Regions from separate parts of the Enterobacter cloacae complex sp. ECNIH7 genome, predicted to be linked through region 1. Evidence: predicted binding sites of a transcription regulator. Region 1 holds the regulator's gene; each other region holds the start of a gene.
What was found. The regulator Fur, encoded in region 1, represses iron uptake genes when iron is present. The targets are predictions, from matches to a motif close to ATAATAATGAGAACNACTATCAA.

Region 1 (4,212 bases):
CGGAAGCCGGGGCGAATTTTGACTACGGTGACGCGGGGGCGTTGAGCTTCTCCTATATGTGGACCAACGAGTACAAAGCGCCGTGGCACATTGAAATGGACAAGTTCTACCAGAACGATAAAAAAACCAAAGTCGATTACCTGCACTCGCTGGGCGCGAAGTACGACTTCAAAAACGATCTGGTGCTTGAAGCGGCATTCGGTCAGGCACAAGGCTATGTCGATCAGTATTTTGCCAAGGCCAGCTATAAATTCGATGTCGCGGGTAGCCCGCTGAGCACCAGCTACCAGTTCTACGGTACGCGCGACAAGGTCAGCAACGGTGGCGTCAACGACATTTATGACGGCACCGCGTGGCTGCAGGCGTTAACCTTCGGCTACAAGGTCGGTCAGGTTGATTTACGTCTGGAAGGCACATGGGTGAAGGCGGAAGGGCAGCAGGGCTACTTCCTGCAGCGTATGACCCCGACCTACGCCTCCTCCAACGGTCGTCTTGATATCTGGTGGGATAACCGCTCTGACTTCAACGCCGACGGCGAGAAAGCGGTCTTCTTTGGCGCAATGTATGACCTGAAAAACTGGAATCTGCCGGGCTGGGCCGTGGGTGCCTCTTACGCTTACGCCTGGGACGCAAAACCTGCCGATATGGCCACGCCGGACGCATACTACGATCCTAACTATCGCCTGAAAGAGTCTTCCTACAGCCTCGATGCTATCTATACCCTGCAGGATGGCCGCGCGAAAGGCACGATGTTCAAACTGCACTTCACTCAGTATGACAACCACTCCGATATCCCGAGCTATGCGGGCGGTTACGGCAACATCTTCCAGGATGAACGTGACGTGAAATTCATGGTTATTGCCCCATTCACCATCTTCTGATGAACGCACCGGCGGGCTGAGTCCCGCCGGTATGGAGACTGCACATGATGAAAAAAATCGTAATCGTCGCGTTGCTGGCATCAGGGCTGGTGGCGTGTGCTCAGAATCAGGCGCCGAAAGAGGACTCCCGTCTGAAGGAGGCGTATAGCGCCTGCATAAATACTGCGGAAGGATCGCCGGAGAAAATTCAAGCCTGTCAGAGCGTGCTGAACGTGCTGAAGAAAGAGAAAGCGCATGAGCAGTTCGCGACGCAGGAGAACGTCCGCGTGATGGATTACCAGGCCTGTATCCAGGCGCGTAAAACCGGTAACGATCAGGAAGTGGCGAAGCGTTGCGATAAGATCTGGAACGAGATACGCAATAACAATAAATAAGTGCTTTACGCCCGGTGGCGCTGCGCTTGCCGGGCCTACAAAGGTGTCATAGCCCGTGGGCCCGGTAAGCGCAGCGCCACCGGGCTTTTTCAGGCAAAAAAAAAGCCAACCTTGCGGCTGGCTCAGAGTATGAATACTGATTATTTCGCGTCGTGCGCGTGGTCGTCTTCGCGGCAGTCGCCTTCAGCGCAGTGACCGTAAAGATACAGGCTGTGGTTCGTCAGGCGGATGCCATGACGCGCCGCGATTTCACGCTGGCGTGATTCAATGGAATCATCGCTGAATTCAATGACCTTGCCGCAATCGAGGCAGATCAGGTGATCGTGGTGCTGCTGCTGGGTCAGTTCGAAAACAGATTTACCGCCTTCGAAATTATGACGGGTAACAATGCCCGCGTCATCAAACTGGTTCAGCACGCGATAGACGGTAGCCAGCCCGATCTCTTCACCCATGTCGATAAGACGTTTATAGAGGTCTTCCGCACTGACATGGTGATTGTCTGGACCCTGAAGCACTTCAAGGATTTTTAACCGAGGAAGCGTAACTTTCAGGCCAGCCTTCTTTAATGCGGTATTGTTGTCAGTCATGCGGAATCTGTCCTGTTGCTAAACGATTCACTTCTGTAGGAAGTGACAGAAAATGCACCCGGGATAATGCGTCTCATTATAGAACTGCCATGGCTAAATGAAAACTGCAAGTCTCAGGCAAAATATGCTTATAAAAACGTGGTATCACCAACAAACTTGCTCAATGGAAAACCACGTTTTATCAGGGAGACATTGTACAGGTCTGGGCGAAAAAGTTAAAAGATTGTAGCGATTAATTTAATCGGTTTGACCTGGGGCATGGGCGCAACCGCAGTTGCGCCGCGATAAAATCAGGCGTTCAGAATATCATCCAGGTGCAGTTCCTCGCGGATCTGCTTAACCCACTTCTCAACACGCTCTGCGGTCAGCTCTGGCTGACGGTCTTCGTCGATGGCCAGACCCACGAAATGATCGTCATCGGCCAGGCCTTTAGACGCTTCGAAGTGGTAACCGGCGGTCGGCCAGTGACCTACGATAACCGCGCCGTTCGGCTCAATGATATCGCGGATGGTGCCCAGCGCGTCACAGAAGTATTCGGCGTAGTCTTCCTGATCGCCACAGCCAAAAAGGGCGACCAGCTTACCGTTGAAGTCCACTTCTTCCAGCGTCGGGAAAAAATCATCCCAGTCGCACTGGGCTTCACCGTAGTACCAGGTTGGAATGCCCAGCAGCAGAATGTCATAGCCTTCGAGATCTTCTTTGCTGCTCTTGGCGATGTCATGCACATCAGCAACGTCTTTACCGAGCTGTTTTTGAATGTTTTTCGCGATATTTTCGGTATTGCCGGTATCACTGCCAAAGAAAATGCCGATGATTGCCATGAGTAAAATAACCTCTTGAAACTTAATAGTATGGTGGCGCAATTTGGCCACGGATAAGGGCAATAATAGCAGAACTGGCAACCCTGCGGAAACAGCTATCGCGCAGGACTGCACTCTGTGCTACATGAAAAGGGTAATTAAGGGAATTTTCAGACTTATGCCTGGCCGCGCAACGTCTCAAGCTGGGCGATCAGCATCTCTTCAATGAGCTCGCTACGGCTGATATTTCGGGCCTCGGCCAGCTCATTAAGTGCATCGACCGCGTCGGCGTTGAGCTTCAGTTCGACACGCTTAAGCCCACGATTTTTATCGCGTTTAAGCTGGTTGCGTTTATTGATACGCAGCTGTTCATCGCGCGAAAGCGGATTCGTCTTGGGTCGTCCCGGGCGACGCTCATTCGCGAACAGATCTAGTGTCGTACGGTCCGTTTGTTCTTTGGCCATGATTCTGAGACTTCGGGGGAAACACGCCGCCCTGCTAATGCCCGGGCGATAAGCGCGCCATCATACATCACCAAAAACGGCACGCCAACGACTGGACGCCTGCAGCCTTCCAGTCGCTTTCTTTTTAATCAATTTGCAGTATCAGCGAGATAGCGGCGAATGGCGCGCAGCACAGCATCCGGTTTTTCCGCATGCACCCAGTGCCCGGCACCGGCAATCACGTGGGCGCGAGCCTGCGGGAATTGGGCCAGCAGCGTGTCGCGGTACGCGTCGGTAACGTAAGGCGAGTTGCCGCCGCGAATAAAGAGAGTGGGGTATGGCCAGGCGGGGACGGTTTCCCAGCCGACGATGTTATTGTACTGGTCCCAGAGCACCGGCACGTTAAAACGCCATTGCCCGTCAACAAACGACTTCAGCAGAAACTGAACGACGCCTTCTTCATTAAGATGCTCACGCATTACGGCAGCCGCCTGTTGGCGCGTCGCGACACCCGCTTCTGTGACCGCATTAATAGCGGCAAAAATCTCGTCGTGACGGCGAACGTCATAATCCACGGGCGCGACGTCAATCACCACCAGGCCGCTAATACGGTCCGGGGCCAGTGCCGTCAGGGCCATCACCGCTTTGCCACCCATTGAATGCCCGATGAGGGTCACCTTTTGCAGGTCGTGGGCATCCAGCGTATCCAGCAGATCCTGCGCCATCGCCGCGTAGGTCATCTCGTCGGAACGCCCGGAAAGACCATGATTGCGCATATCGACCTGTAAAATATCGTGGTCGGTAACCAGATCGCGCGCCAGCACGCCCAGGTTATCCAGACTACCAAAAAGCCCGTGAACCAGTACGATGGGAGAATTATTGTTCGGCGATTGTGCAGTTTGCGCTCGGGTATTCAATTTCATGGCAAAGTTCTTTTTTTACGTATGTCAGGTTAGGGTATCATGTTGACCATTCTGCCGCCCGGCTGCAAGGTTCCAGTTTAATCTGACTTTTGCTGCCAACCTGGTTTGACGCTATCCGCTGTTGGGATTTGACCTTATAATCCCAATGACTTGTATTCAGATAAGATATCGCACTGGATTAAGATGAAAACAATCGAAGTTGAT
Region 2 (4,212 bases), 1.5 Mb from region 1:
CTGCGACAGCACCCTGAGTTGGAAGCAGGTCCGCAGGAGTTCCTTGCCGCCGGAACCAGTTTTAACCAGATGGTGAGCGCCCTCGATCTCATGATGACAGCGCAGCAGCGTCTGCTGTCGGATATCTCGCACGAGCTGCGTACCCCGCTTACGCGCTTGCAGCTTGGCACTGCGCTGCTGCGCCGCCGCAGCGGTGAGAGCAAAGAGCTGGAGCGTATTGAAACAGAAGCGCACCGCCTGGACAGCATGATCAACGACCTGCTGGTCATGTCGCGCAATCAGCAGAAAAACGCGCTGGTCAGCGAAACGGTGAAAGCGAATCACCTCTGGCACGAGGTGCTGGACAACGCGGCGTTCGAAGCGGAACAGATGGGTAAATCCTTCACCGTCAACTTCCCGCCGGGCCCGTGGCCGCTGTACGGTAACCCCAACACGCTGGAAAGCGCGCTGGAGAACATCGTGCGTAACGCCCTGCGCTACTCGCATACGAAGATTGAGGTGGCGTTCTCGGTGGATAAAGACGGGATCACCGTCATTGTCGATGACGACGGTCCCGGCGTCAGCCCGGAAGACCGCGAGCAGATTTTCCGTCCGTTCTATCGTACCGATGAGGCGCGCGACCGGGAATCAGGTGGTACGGGACTGGGTCTGGCGATTGTTGAAACTGCCATGCAGCAGCACCGTGGCTGGGTGAAAGCCGATGACAGTCCGCTGGGTGGACTACGGTTAACGCTGTGGCTACCGTTGTATAAGCGTTCGTAGGTGTTAGTGCCGGGTGGCGGCTTCGCCTTACCCGGCCTACTTTCTGCGGAGGACTATTTCCCCCACAATCTCCGCGAATTATCTTCGATCTTGCTGCTTAAACGCCGCTTCTGCATCGTTCTCGTCCAGCTGGTCGATAGCCCCGCCGCCGACAGCAGGCGGTGATACTGTTCGTCGTCAAACGGCATATGCCAGGCAATGGCGCAGGCGTCATAAACAGACACATCGCTCAGGCGCGACGCCAGCTCAAGCGGTGCGTCCGCTGAAACCTGCCCAGCCAGCACCACGCGATACAGCCAGCCGGTTTTACCCGCTTTTTGCAGCTGGGCCGACATATCCTGAATACCGAAATGGTAGTTGAGCTTGAAGCACGGCGAGCGCGGCTGCGTCACCTGAATCAGGGCATCGCCCCAGCGGTAGATATCACCGATAAACACGTTCTTTTCGGTGAGCCCTTCGGTGGAGAGATTCTCGCCAAACGCGGGGGCGACGAAGAGGTCCGCCTGCTCGGGGAATTCGGTTTTCCAGTGCTGGTAGTGTTCGCGCGGGTAGTGGCACAGCGCGCGATCGGGCCCGCCGTGGATTTTCTTTTCGGCCTGCTCGTCACCCGCAAGCCCGAGGTCGGTTAACGTCAGCTCACCGTCGACCTGAATTTTGGCGATGGCACTCGGGCGGCTGCCGTCGTACTCCCTTACCTTGCCTGTAAATACATTCACCGGATAATGCATCGCTGCTCCTTTTATGCCCTAAATAATTCGAGTTGCAGGAAGGCGGCAAGAGAGTGAATCCCCAGGAGCTTACTCAGGTAAGTGACTGGGGTGAGCGAACGCAGCCAACGCACCTGCAACTTGAAGTATGACGGGTATACAGATACAAAAAAAGCGAGTCATAAGACTCGCTTCTCACAGGCGTCAATGCAACCTTATTTTTTAGCGGCGAAACGCGCTGCTGCTTCGTCCCAGTTCACCACGTCCCAGAAGGCTTTGATGTAGTCCGGGCGACGGTTCTGGAATTTCAGGTAGTAAGCGTGTTCCCACACGTCCAGGCCCAGGATCGGGAAGCCGGATGCGCCAGAGATTGCTTCACCCATCAGCGGGGAGTCCTGGTTAGCAGTAGACACTACCGCCAGCTTGTCGCCTTTCAGAACCAGCCACGCCCAGCCAGAGCCGAAACGGGTTGCAGCGGCTTTTTCGAATTCTGCTTTGAAGTTGTCTACGGAGCCGAAGTCGCGCTCGATAGCCGCTTTCAGGTCGCCCTGCAGGGTGGTACCGGTCTTCAGGCCTTTCCAGAACAGGCTGTGGTTAGCGTGGCCGCCAGCGTTGTTACGCAGAACGGTTTTCTTGTCCGCTGGCAGCTGGTCCAGCTTGGTGATCAGCTCTTCAGCAGACAGGTTAGCGAACTCTGGCAGGCTTTCCAGCGCGGCGTTCGCGTTGTTCACATAGGTCTGGTGGTGTTTAGTGTGATGGATTTCCATCGTCTGCTTGTCGAAATGCGGTTCCAGTGCGTCGTAGGCATACGGCAGGGATGGCAGTGTATAACTCATAATCCTCTCCATTATTGTCGGGCGGCACAGCTGTTAATGCCGCGTAAGCAGTTGGTTCATTATAGTTAATTAAATGATATTGAAAATGATTATCAATGCCGTAGTTTTTATAAGGTTATTTGATTTTTGCCTTATCACAAAATTGTGAGTCTGCTCACCCGGTTAACGTGCTGATTGCCATCCAAAACTAAATTGCGGCAACAGTCTGAAGGTTCCTGAACTGCCTAATTTTTACACTCATCAAGCCGGGGGGAAGCCACCGGCTATAAAAACGATGAGGACGTAAAAATGAATCATGCGATTACGATGGGTATCTTCTGGCATTTGATAGGCGCGGCCAGTGCAGCCTGTTTCTATGCCCCGTTTAAAAAGGTGAAAGGGTGGTCGTGGGAAACCATGTGGTCAGTTGGCGGTACCGTGTCCTGGCTGATTTTGCCGTGGACCATTAGCGCCATGCTGCTCCCGGATTTCTGGGGCTACTTTACTTCCTTCAGTGCCTCCACCCTCCTGCCAGTGTTTCTGTTCGGGGCGATGTGGGGCATCGGCAACATCAATTACGGCCTGACCATGCGCTACCTCGGGATGTCGATGGGTATTGGCATCGCAATTGGCATTACGCTCATCGTCGGCACGCTGATGACGCCCATTCTTAACGGCAATGTCGACGTGTTGATCAACACCAAAGGCGGGCAAATGACGCTGCTTGGCGTGCTTGTTGCGGTGATAGGCGTGGGTATCGTCACCCGCGCGGGACAGTTGAAAGAGCGCAAGATGGGCATCAAAGCCGAAGACTTTAACCTGAAGAAGGGGCTGCTGCTGGCAGTGATGTGCGGCATCTTCTCGGCGGGCATGTCGTTCGCCATGAACGCGGCAAAACCCATGCACGAAGCGGCCGCCGCGCTGGGCGTCGACCCGCTGTACGTGGCGCTGCCAAGCTACGTGGTGATCATGGGCGGCGGCGCGTTGGTAAACCTCGGCTTCTGCTTCATTCGTCTGGCAAAAGTGAAGGATTTGTCGGTAAAAGCCGATTTCTCACTGGCAAAATCCTTAATCATCACCAATGTGCTCCTATCGATGCTGGGCGGCCTCATGTGGTATCTGCAGTTCTTTTTCTACGCCTGGGGCCACGCCAGCATTCCACCGCAGTACGATTACATAAGCTGGATGCTGCACATGAGCTTCTACGTGCTGTGTGGCGGACTGGTTGGGCTGGTACTGAAGGAGTGGAATAACGCCGGGCGTCGTCCGGTGGGCGTGCTGAGCCTGGGCTGCGTGGTGATTATTATCGCGGCCAATATCGTGGGCCTCGGCATGGCGAACTGATTACGCTGCCTTTCGACTGCGATGACGCCACTGAACCGGCGTCATCCCCACCTCGCGGTTAAACACCACCGAAAAGTAATTACTGTCCTCAAATCCGCTGCGCATCGCCACTTCACTGACCATCAGCTCGGTATGCTGCAACAGGTACTGGGCGTGGCAGATGCGCAGCTGACGCAGGTAGTGGTTGACCGTCATCCCCGTCTGGGTGCGGAACTGCTGGCGCAACGCGCGCTCGCTGCACTGCTCCTGCTCGCAAAACTTTTCCAGAACGAAACTTTTGTTCAGGCTGCCCGCAAGCCGGGCAATCAACTTGTCCAGCAGCGCTTCCTGGACGGTTGCGGAGGGGTTATCGGTCGCGTAACGATGACGTTTGAGGGTCATCACCAGCTGGGCGAACAGCAGTTCCGCCATCGGATTTGCCACGGGATCGTGCTTCTGGCTCTCCTGCTCCAGCTGGGCGATCGTCTGGCGCACCTGAGCCATGCCGTTGCTGCTTAAGCGCCAGTGGGGTTCGCCTCTGGCATTGAGAAAACCGGGGATATGGGCCGGCCAGTCGACATTAAGTTTAAGCCTGTCCGGGCAGT
Region 3 (4,212 bases), 120 kb from region 1:
GTCAAAGGCGCTGGCGTTGTGTTCCGGGCTGTTGAAATAGCCGCGGAAGGTATACGGCCCGCGCGTCATCAGACGCCCAACCTCACCGCGCGGCAGCGGGTTTCCGTTCTCGTCCGCCACCCAAACTTCGTCGTCCGGGCACATCGGGCGGCCCTGGGTGTTGATGATGCGTTCCGGCGCGTCGTCGAGCGCGGTGTAGTTCACCAGCCCTTCCGCCATGCCGAACACCTGTTGAAGCTGGCAGCCGATTTCCGCCGGAATGCGCGCCGCGAGCGTGGCGGAGAGACGTGCGCCCCCCACCTGCAGCAGCCTGAGGGATTTAAGCTGCGCGCTTCCCGCGCCGTCGGCAATCGCCTGCAGCCAGAGGCTCACCGCCGGAGGAACCAGCGAGGTGACGTTAATCTGATGCCGTTCAATCAGCGGGAAGCAGAGCGTGGCGCTCGGATCGTTCGCCAGCACTACGCAGCCGCCCGCGGTGAAGACGCCTAACGATCCCGGCGAACTCATGGCGTAGTTATGCGCTGCGGGCAGCGCGTTCAGGTAACGCGTATCGGCGGTGATGCCGCAAATCTCGTTGCTGCGGCGAATGCTGTAGTCGTAATCGTTGTGCGTGCGCGGGATCAGCTTCGGCGTGCCGGTGCTACCGCCGGAAAGCTGGAAAAACGCCACTTCGTCGGCGGGCGTTGGGTTCGGGATGAAATTGTCCGCCGGACGCGCAATCGCCGCTTCCAGGGCGTGTTCGTCCTTATCGCCGCGCAGCAGCACGACGCGAACCGAGCGGTGCGCATCCACAAAGGTGTTAAGAAAATCATCGCCCGCAAACAGCCCGTGGTCGCGATCGGCAATCAGCGCGGCGGGTTTGATCTGCTCCGCGTAAGCGTTCAGCTCGCTGCGCTGATGGCTAAAGAGCGCGTTCACCGGCGCGACGCCGATTTGCAGCAGCGCGAAGAAAGTGATGTAGAACTCGGCCACGTTTCCGAGCTGCACCAGCGCCGTCTCGCCGCGCTGCAGCCCGCGCGCCTGAAGAGCGGACGCCAGATTGTTTACCGCCTGATTAAACGCGCGGTAGGTGATGTGCCGCTCGCCGTCGATAATCGCCACCGCATCGCTGTCCGCACGGTCCGTCAGGATGTGGGTCAGCGACAGATCCTGCCAGTAGCCTTTTTCACGGTAGCGGCGGGCGAATTCCTCAGGCCAGCGGGTAAAGGGAATAGTCATGAGCGTTCCTTAGTGCAGGCCAAACACGTTAAGCATGGTGGAGAGCTTCACGCCCGTCTCGCGCCACTCGCCCACCGGCGAGGAGGCCGGCACAATGCCCGCGCCGGCAAACAGGCGAACGGTGTTTTTATGCAGACGCGCGCAGCGGATGGTCACCACCCACTCGCCGTTGCCTTCGCTGTCGCACCAGCCGACGATGCCGCCGAACAGCTCGCGGTCGAACGGCTCCAGCTCGGCAATCAGCTCTTTTGCCGCCTGATGCGGGAAGCCGCTCAGGGCCGGGGTCGGGTGCAGCAGGCAGGCCAGCGTCAGGGCGTTTTCATTTTCACGCGCGTCACCTTCAACCGGCGTCGCCAGATGCCACAGCGTCGGCGTGGTGATGAGCTGCGGGGAAGACGGCATGCTCAGGTGGTGGCTGCGCGGTGCCAGAATGGCCTTCATCGCCTGGGTTACGAGATCGTGCTCGTGACGGTCTTTTTCGGAGGCGAGCAGCTTATTGCCCGCTTCGCGATCCAATACGTCGTCCGGCTGGCGGCGCGCAGAGCCTGCCAGCGGCAGCGAGCTAAAGTGCGCGCCCTCTTTACGCAGCAGCAGTTCGGGGCTGGCGCCGAGCAGCACGCCGCCGTCCTCCAGCGGCACGTGGAAGTTAAAGCTCGCCGGGTTCTGGGCGAGCAGCCGCTCCATCAGCGCACCGCTATCCATGTTTTTATCGGTGGCGATATCAATCAGGCGCGACAGCACTACCTTATTCACCTGCGGCGTGGCGGTGAGCGACGCGGCGCGCGCGACCATCTCTTCGAACACGGGCTGAGCGGGGATCTCGGTGCGCTGTTCCACCTTCAGCGCCTGCGCGCCGGAGAAATAGCGTGCGGACTGCTGACGCGCGGGACGGGAAAAGGTCTGCCAGCGCTGCGGAATAAACAGAGAAGATGGCTTGCGAGTATCGAACGGAATAGCCCCTACCATCACCGGGTGAGCGATGCCGCTGGCTTTCGCATTCCGGAAGGCCTGGGCTAATTTTTGCTGGAAGTGCCCCGCCGGATCGTCGCCGCAGACGGCGGGTTCAGAGAAGCGGGCAAAACAGCCTGAGGTTGTAAAACTGCGGTAAGGCGACATAAAGAAAAAGCTGTCTGATTGCAGCGTGGTCGCGGTGTGCTGAACTTCCTCAGCCAGGGACGTGTCCATATCATCCTCCTCAAAATGATAAAAGAAGCAATAATGATTATCATTTATATTTTCGTCGGCTAACCTAATCCCACATCGCTTCGCTGTCAACCGTCGGACAAATAACTTATGCGACAAAAGCTTGCATCCCTTCGCGGCAACCATGAAAATGAGAAGCATTATCTTCAAAAAAAACAGGATGTCGCGCTGTGAAATTCCCTGCCCTATTCCGTAATACCCTGCTTTTATCTGCACTTTTTGTTTTAGGACTTGCCTCAGCCGCTGCCGCCGACTGGCCGCGTCAGGTGACCGACAGCCGAGGCGTTCACACGCTTGAGAGCAAACCGACGCGCATTGTCTCCACCAGCGTGACCTTAACCGGCTCCCTGCTGGCGATTGACGCCCCGGTCGTCGCCAGCGGCGCCACCACGCCGAACAACCGCGTGGCGGATGCGCAGGGCTTTTTGCGCCAGTGGGGTGATATTGCGAAACAGCGCAAGGTTGCACGGCTGTACATCGGCGAGCCGAGCGCCGAAGCGGTCGCCGCGCAAATGCCGGATCTGATTTTGATCAGCGCTACCGGCGGGGATTCCGCGCTGGCGCTGTACGATCAGCTCTCCGCCATCGCCCCAACGCTTATCATCAACTACGACGACAAGAGCTGGCAGGAACTGCTGACCCAGCTGGGCACTATTACCGGGCAGGAAAAACAGGCCGCAGAGCGCATTGCCGCGTTTGATAAACAGCTCGCGCAGGTTAAAGAGCAGATGAAGCTGCCACCGCAGCCTGTCAACGCCATCGTCTATACCGCCGCCGCGCACAGCGCCAACCTGTGGACTGCGGAATCGGCGCAGGGCAAGCTGCTGCACCAGCTGGGCTTTACGCTGGCGGAGCTGCCCGCCGGACTGCACACCTCAAAAAGCCAGGGCAAACGCCACGACATCATTCAACTGGGCGGTGAAAATCTGGCGACGGGGCTGAACGGCAAAGGGCTGTTTGTGTTTGCCGGCGACCAGAAAGACGTGGATGCGATTTACGCCAACCCGCTGCTGGCGCATTTGCCGTCGGTGAAAAACAAACGGGTCTGGGCATTGGGAACGGAGACGTTCCGCCTGGATTATTACAGCGCGATGTTGGTGTTAGACAGATTGAATGCATTGTTTAAGTAGGCATTTCCCCTCCCTCTCCCTGTGGGAGAGGGCCGGGGTGAGGGCATCAGGCCGCCCCGTCGTTCAACACAACCTCCTGCCTGAACCGCCGCAACTCCACCAGCGCCACTAACAAAATCCCGCCAACCATCGCTAACGCAAACCCGCCGCAGCTCGCCGAGGCCGCCGGAGTCATCATCGCGCCCAGCCCGCCGAGGATCGCCGCGCCAATCGCATCACCCGTCACGTTCTGCGCCGTCCACAGGCCGTTAATGCGCCCGAGCATCCCTTCCGGCGTCTGGGTCTGGATCAGGGTGTACTGCAGCAGCGAGCTGATGGCGCTCAGCCAGCCGAAAATCACCAGACACAGCACCCCGAGAGCCCACACCGGCATCAGGCTGAAGAAGCCGATGGCGATAAACGAGGCCAGCGTGGCAAGCAGCATAATCAACCCCGGACGCGCGCTCTGCGCCAGGTTGCCGCTGGTCAGCGCCCCGCACGCCGCGCCGAGCGGAATGGCGGCGTACAGTAGACCAATCTCCGAGGCGCTCATCTGCCACGCTCCCGCTAATGCCGGGTAGAGCACGCGCACGGCGCTCGCCATGGTCAGCAGGCCGCCGAGCAGCGCAATCCCGCCAATCAGCGGGTTGCTGAACAGGAAACGAATCGCGACCATCAGCGA
Region 4 (4,212 bases), 2.3 Mb from region 1:
TCAAGCCACGATTGTTCGCAAACTCTCGAGCTATTCGCGTCAGAATCAGACCAAGAAAGCATTATGGGAGTTGGAAAACATATGCCGAACGCTATACATTCTCGACTTTGTCGACGATGTTGGCTTACGTCAATGTGTACAAAAAGCATTAAATCGTGGCGAAGCCTATCATCGTCTTAGACGAGCAGTTGCATTTGTTAACGGTGGAAAATTCAGAGTAAAAACAGAAGAGGAGCAGCAAATATGGAATGAATGCTCTCGGCTCATCACCAACGCGGTCATTTACTACAACACAGTGCTGCTATCTCGTGTCTATGAACAGAAGCAAACAGTAGGAGATCAAAATGCACTGGCTCAGCTTCACAGTATTTCGCCCGTTGCATGGCAGCACATCAATATGTATGGCAATTTTGAGTTTAGTCCATCAACCTCAAAAATAGATATCGATGCATTGGTTGCTCGATATGCTGAACCAGAATATTGGAAGCAAGCGCTGATTGAGAACGAGAATTCAAGTGAGTGATTTTAGAATTTAAAGCTAACTTTACATTTTTGGCGCGTTGGGCAAATTTAGCCAAGTCCATGACGCCTTTCCCGATTAATGCCCCGGCAAGTAAAAGCAGGCTGTCACCGGGTAAAAACGAGGCTGGCAGTAATCCATTTTCCAGAAACAGTGTTGCGAACATCACGAGGTAAACGATACCGACGACGTGAGGATCCGCCAGCGCGGCAAAGTCGTGTTGCCAGAGCGCCGCGATAATATCTTGAATAACAGCCATGGACTTTCCTGTGGAACAGCAGATATAGCGCTATTGTACTCCCTTATTCGCCCGTCGGGTTTGATCCCGGGCGCAACTCATGCAGACTTTTCTCATTGCCGTGTCCACAAAAGCGTCCAGAAAGTACATTTTCAGCCAGCACTCTACACGATACGCTCGAACCCTGCTGCTAAATCGGCAATCAGATCGTCAACGTTTTCTAAACCGATATGCAGTCGAATCAGGGTACCGCTGAAGTCCACTTCACCGCCGGGACGCAGAGCCGCAACCTGTTCCGGCTGATTAGGCAGGATCAGGGATTCAAAACCGCCCCAGGAGTAGGCCATGCTGAAGAGGGTAAAATTATCCAGATAGCTCGCCAGCTCGTCGTTATTTAGCCGCTTTTTCAGTACGAACGAGAACAAACCGCTGCAGCCCGTAAAGTCACGCTGCCAAAATTCGTGGCCTTTACTGCCCGGTAGCGCGGGATGATTCACGCGCTCAACCTGCGGATGCTGCGCCAGCCATTCGGCCACCTTCAGGCTGCTTTCATGGTGCTGACGAAGGCGAACGCCCAGCGTGCGGAGTCCGCGGCTGGTCATGTAGGCCGTGTCTGCATCCACCATCTGGCCCATCAGGTAGGCATTTTCACGCAGCTGATCCCAGCAGCGCGCGTTGGAAACCGCGGTGCCAATCATGCCGTCAGAGTGGCCTATCAGGTATTTCGTCGCCGCCTGAATCGAGATATCAATGTCGAATTCCAGCGCTTTAAACAGCACGCCCGCCGCCCAGGTGTTGTCGATCATCACGATCGCCTCTGGGGCTTTGCTGCGCACGGCCTTCACGATAGCCGGCACGTCGTGAACTTCCATGGTGAGCGATCCCGGAGATTCCAGGAACACAATGCGCGTGTTTGGCTGAATAAGTTCGGCAATGCCTTCGCCAATCAGCGGGTCGAACCAGCCGGTCGTTACGCCGAGCTTGCTGAGGATTTTGGTACAGAAGTCCTGGCTGGGTTCATAGGCGGTGTTGGTCATCAGGATATGGTCGCCCTGTTCCACAAACGCCAGAATGGTGTTGGCGACCGCCGCCGCCCCGCACGGGAACAGCGCGCAGCCCGCGCCGCCTTCCAGCTCGCACATCGCCTCCTGCAGCGAAAAATGGGTTAGCGTGCCGCGACGGCCATAAAACAACCCGCCTTTCGCGCGGTTGCGCGTGGCAATTTTTTTCTCCTCAACGGTATCAAACACCAGCGAGGAGGCTCGTTGAATCACGCTGTTGACCGATCCCTGCGTATATTTTTTGCTGCGTCCTGCCTGTACCAGCGTGGTATCAAGATGCTTCTTTGTCATGTTCGCTAACCCTGTTTTTATACGTCTGGACGTCCAGACTACCACGATTGGAAAAAACTGCACCCCGAGGCTTATCGAATAAGCAGAAAATATTAGCAAAAATTCGCATAAGAAATTTTTACTGCGTAAGCGCAAGGAAAGTGAGCGAAAATTACGGCACCATGCAAATACTAATGAGAACTACTATCAATTCGGCGACGTTTTGATATTATTACGCTCAGATTTTGTGATTTGCGTCCTGGAGATACAGAGTGGGTAATAATTTGATGCAGACGGATCTCTCCGTTTGGGGCATGTATCAGCATGCTGACATCGTGGTTAAGATTGTGATGATCGGCCTGATTCTGGCGTCCGTTGTCACCTGGGCTATTTTCTTCAGCAAGAGCGCCGAGCTGCTTTCTCAGAAGCGCCGCCTTAAGCGGGAACAGCAGCAGCTGGCAGAAGCCCGCTCTCTGGATCAGGCTGCAGATATGACCTCATCCTTTCACGCGAAAAGCCTGACCACCCTGTTAGTGAATGAAGCACAGAACGAGCTGGAACTCTCCGCTGGCAGTGAAGATAACGAAGGCATCAAAGAACGTACCGGTTTCCGCCTGGAGCGTCGCGTTGCGGCCGTTGGCCGACACATGGGACGCGGCAATGGTTATCTGGCGACCATCGGCGCGATCTCACCGTTTATCGGTCTTTTCGGAACGGTCTGGGGCATCATGAACAGCTTTATCGGTATCGCGCAGACCCAAACCACCAACCTGGCGGTCGTGGCGCCGGGTATCGCAGAAGCGCTGTTGGCGACGGCAATCGGTCTGGTTGCCGCTATCCCGGCGGTGGTCATCTACAACATCTTCGCGCGTATGATTGGCAGCTACAAAGCCACGCTGGGTGACGTTGCCGCGCAGGTTCTGCTGCTGCAAAGCCGCGATCTCGACCTGAACGCCAGCTCGGTTAAGCCGGTGCACGCGGCGTCTAAACTGCGCGCAGGTTAAGAGTATGGCGATGCGTCTAAACGAAAATCTGGACGATAACGGCGAAATGCATGAAATCAACGTGACGCCGTTTATCGACGTCATGCTGGTTCTGCTGATTATCTTCATGGTGGCTGCGCCGCTGGCGACGGTCGATGTGAAGGTCAATCTGCCTGCCTCTTCCAGCCAGCCCCAGCCCCGCCCGGAGAAGCCTATCTACCTGTCGGTGAAGGCGGATAAATCCATGTTCCTCGGGAATGACCCGGTGACGGCCGACTCGGTCATCCCGGCGCTGGAGCAGCTTACGGGCGGTAAGAAAGACACCACGGTCTTCTTCCGTGCGGATAAAACCGTTGATTATGAAACCATGATGAAGGTAATGGACACGCTGCATCAGGCGGGTTACCTGAAGATTGGACTGGTCGGCGAAGAGAAAGCGGCCTCGAAGTGATAAAGAAGCTGGCGAAAGCCGGCTTTTTTTATGCCTGCCGGTTTATGCGTTTTTGCTATCCGTCGGTGCGGTAGAGGGGGTTGCCAGCGCGTCCTCATCAAGCGCAACGCAGGTGACGTTTGAGGTACGGTACTCACCGTCGGACAGCTTGCGCGTCAGACGCAGGGTGGCGATTTCTCTGGCAAGCAGATATTGATAATTGGCCTCAAGACGTCCCAGAAGCTTCTCTTTCAGTTCTGGCCGCTGCTCTATGATGACGTTCATCACGGCACCGTAAATTTCTTCTTTGACCTGTAGCGGATAAATTTCACGGCGATTCTGCCATTTCAGACGAACCAGCGTCGCCGGGATCGATACCAGGTCTTGCGTAATACGCGTCATCTCGTCATTTTTTGTGTTTCTCAGTGCGTCGAGATTTTGCTTTAAGATAAATTCATCACTTTTTTTATCTTCTAAAGTCAAATAAACGTCGTTGTTTTTAACTTCTTTCACGTTAATCTTCCCCCAGGCTATAAAAAATTGGGTTGTTTTTTTCGCGCGTAATTAAATTAAGCCAAATTTCATTGCCCGCTTCATTAATTTCTTCGGTTTTCTCGGCCATTATTTGACTTAGTTTCTGGGCATCTATTTCACCCTCGGCCTGCAGGTCATTCAGCAGGTGGACAAAGGCTTCAATTTTTATGGCGCGA

Region 2: sodA (superoxide dismutase [Mn]) is a predicted target of Fur. The motif match lies at 2,379-2,401, and genes of this name have one in related genera.
Region 3: fepB (Fe2+-enterobactin ABC transporter substrate-binding protein) is a predicted target of Fur. The motif match lies at 2,546-2,568, and genes of this name have one in related genera.
Region 4: exbB (tol-pal system-associated acyl-CoA thioesterase) is a predicted target of Fur. The motif match lies at 2,278-2,300, and genes of this name have one in related genera.

Annotation. Positions count from the first base shown of each region.
Region 1 is NZ_CP017990.1:1,453,872-1,458,083, forward strand. Features, by position in the region: gene chiP (chitoporin ChiP) at 1-881, shown strand, start outside; gene chiQ (ChiQ/YbfN family lipoprotein) at 929-1,255, shown strand; gene fur (ferric iron uptake transcriptional regulator) at 1,396-1,842, opposite strand; gene fldA (flavodoxin FldA) at 2,133-2,663, opposite strand; gene ybfE (LexA regulated protein) at 2,819-3,106, opposite strand; gene ybfF (esterase) at 3,235-4,008, opposite strand; gene seqA (replication initiation negative regulator SeqA) at 4,192-4,212, shown strand, end outside.
Region 2 is NZ_CP017990.1:5,082,190-5,086,401, forward strand. Features, by position in the region: gene cpxA (envelope stress sensor histidine kinase CpxA) at 1-762, shown strand, start outside; gene yiiM (6-hydroxyaminopurine reductase) at 816-1,490, opposite strand; gene sodA (superoxide dismutase [Mn]) at 1,685-2,305, opposite strand; gene rhaT (L-rhamnose/proton symporter RhaT) at 2,594-3,628, shown strand; gene rhaR (HTH-type transcriptional activator RhaR) at 3,629-4,212, opposite strand, start outside.
Region 3 is NZ_CP017990.1:1,337,949-1,342,160, reverse strand. Features, by position in the region: gene entE ((2,3-dihydroxybenzoyl)adenylate synthase EntE) at 1-1,218, opposite strand, end outside; gene entC (isochorismate synthase EntC) at 1,228-2,403, opposite strand; gene fepB (Fe2+-enterobactin ABC transporter substrate-binding protein) at 2,592-3,551, shown strand; gene entS (enterobactin transporter EntS) at 3,598-4,212, opposite strand, start outside.
Region 4 is NZ_CP017990.1:4,298,862-4,303,073, reverse strand. Features, by position in the region: gene WM95_RS21315 (Tn3 family transposase) at 1-523, shown strand, start outside; partial or broken gene WM95_RS21310 (DedA family protein) at 579-779, opposite strand; gene metC (cystathionine beta-lyase) at 923-2,110, opposite strand; gene exbB (tol-pal system-associated acyl-CoA thioesterase) at 2,362-3,093, shown strand; gene exbD (TonB system transport protein ExbD) at 3,098-3,523, shown strand; gene WM95_RS21285 (hypothetical protein) at 3,566-4,015, opposite strand; gene WM95_RS21280 (hypothetical protein) at 4,017-4,212, opposite strand, start outside.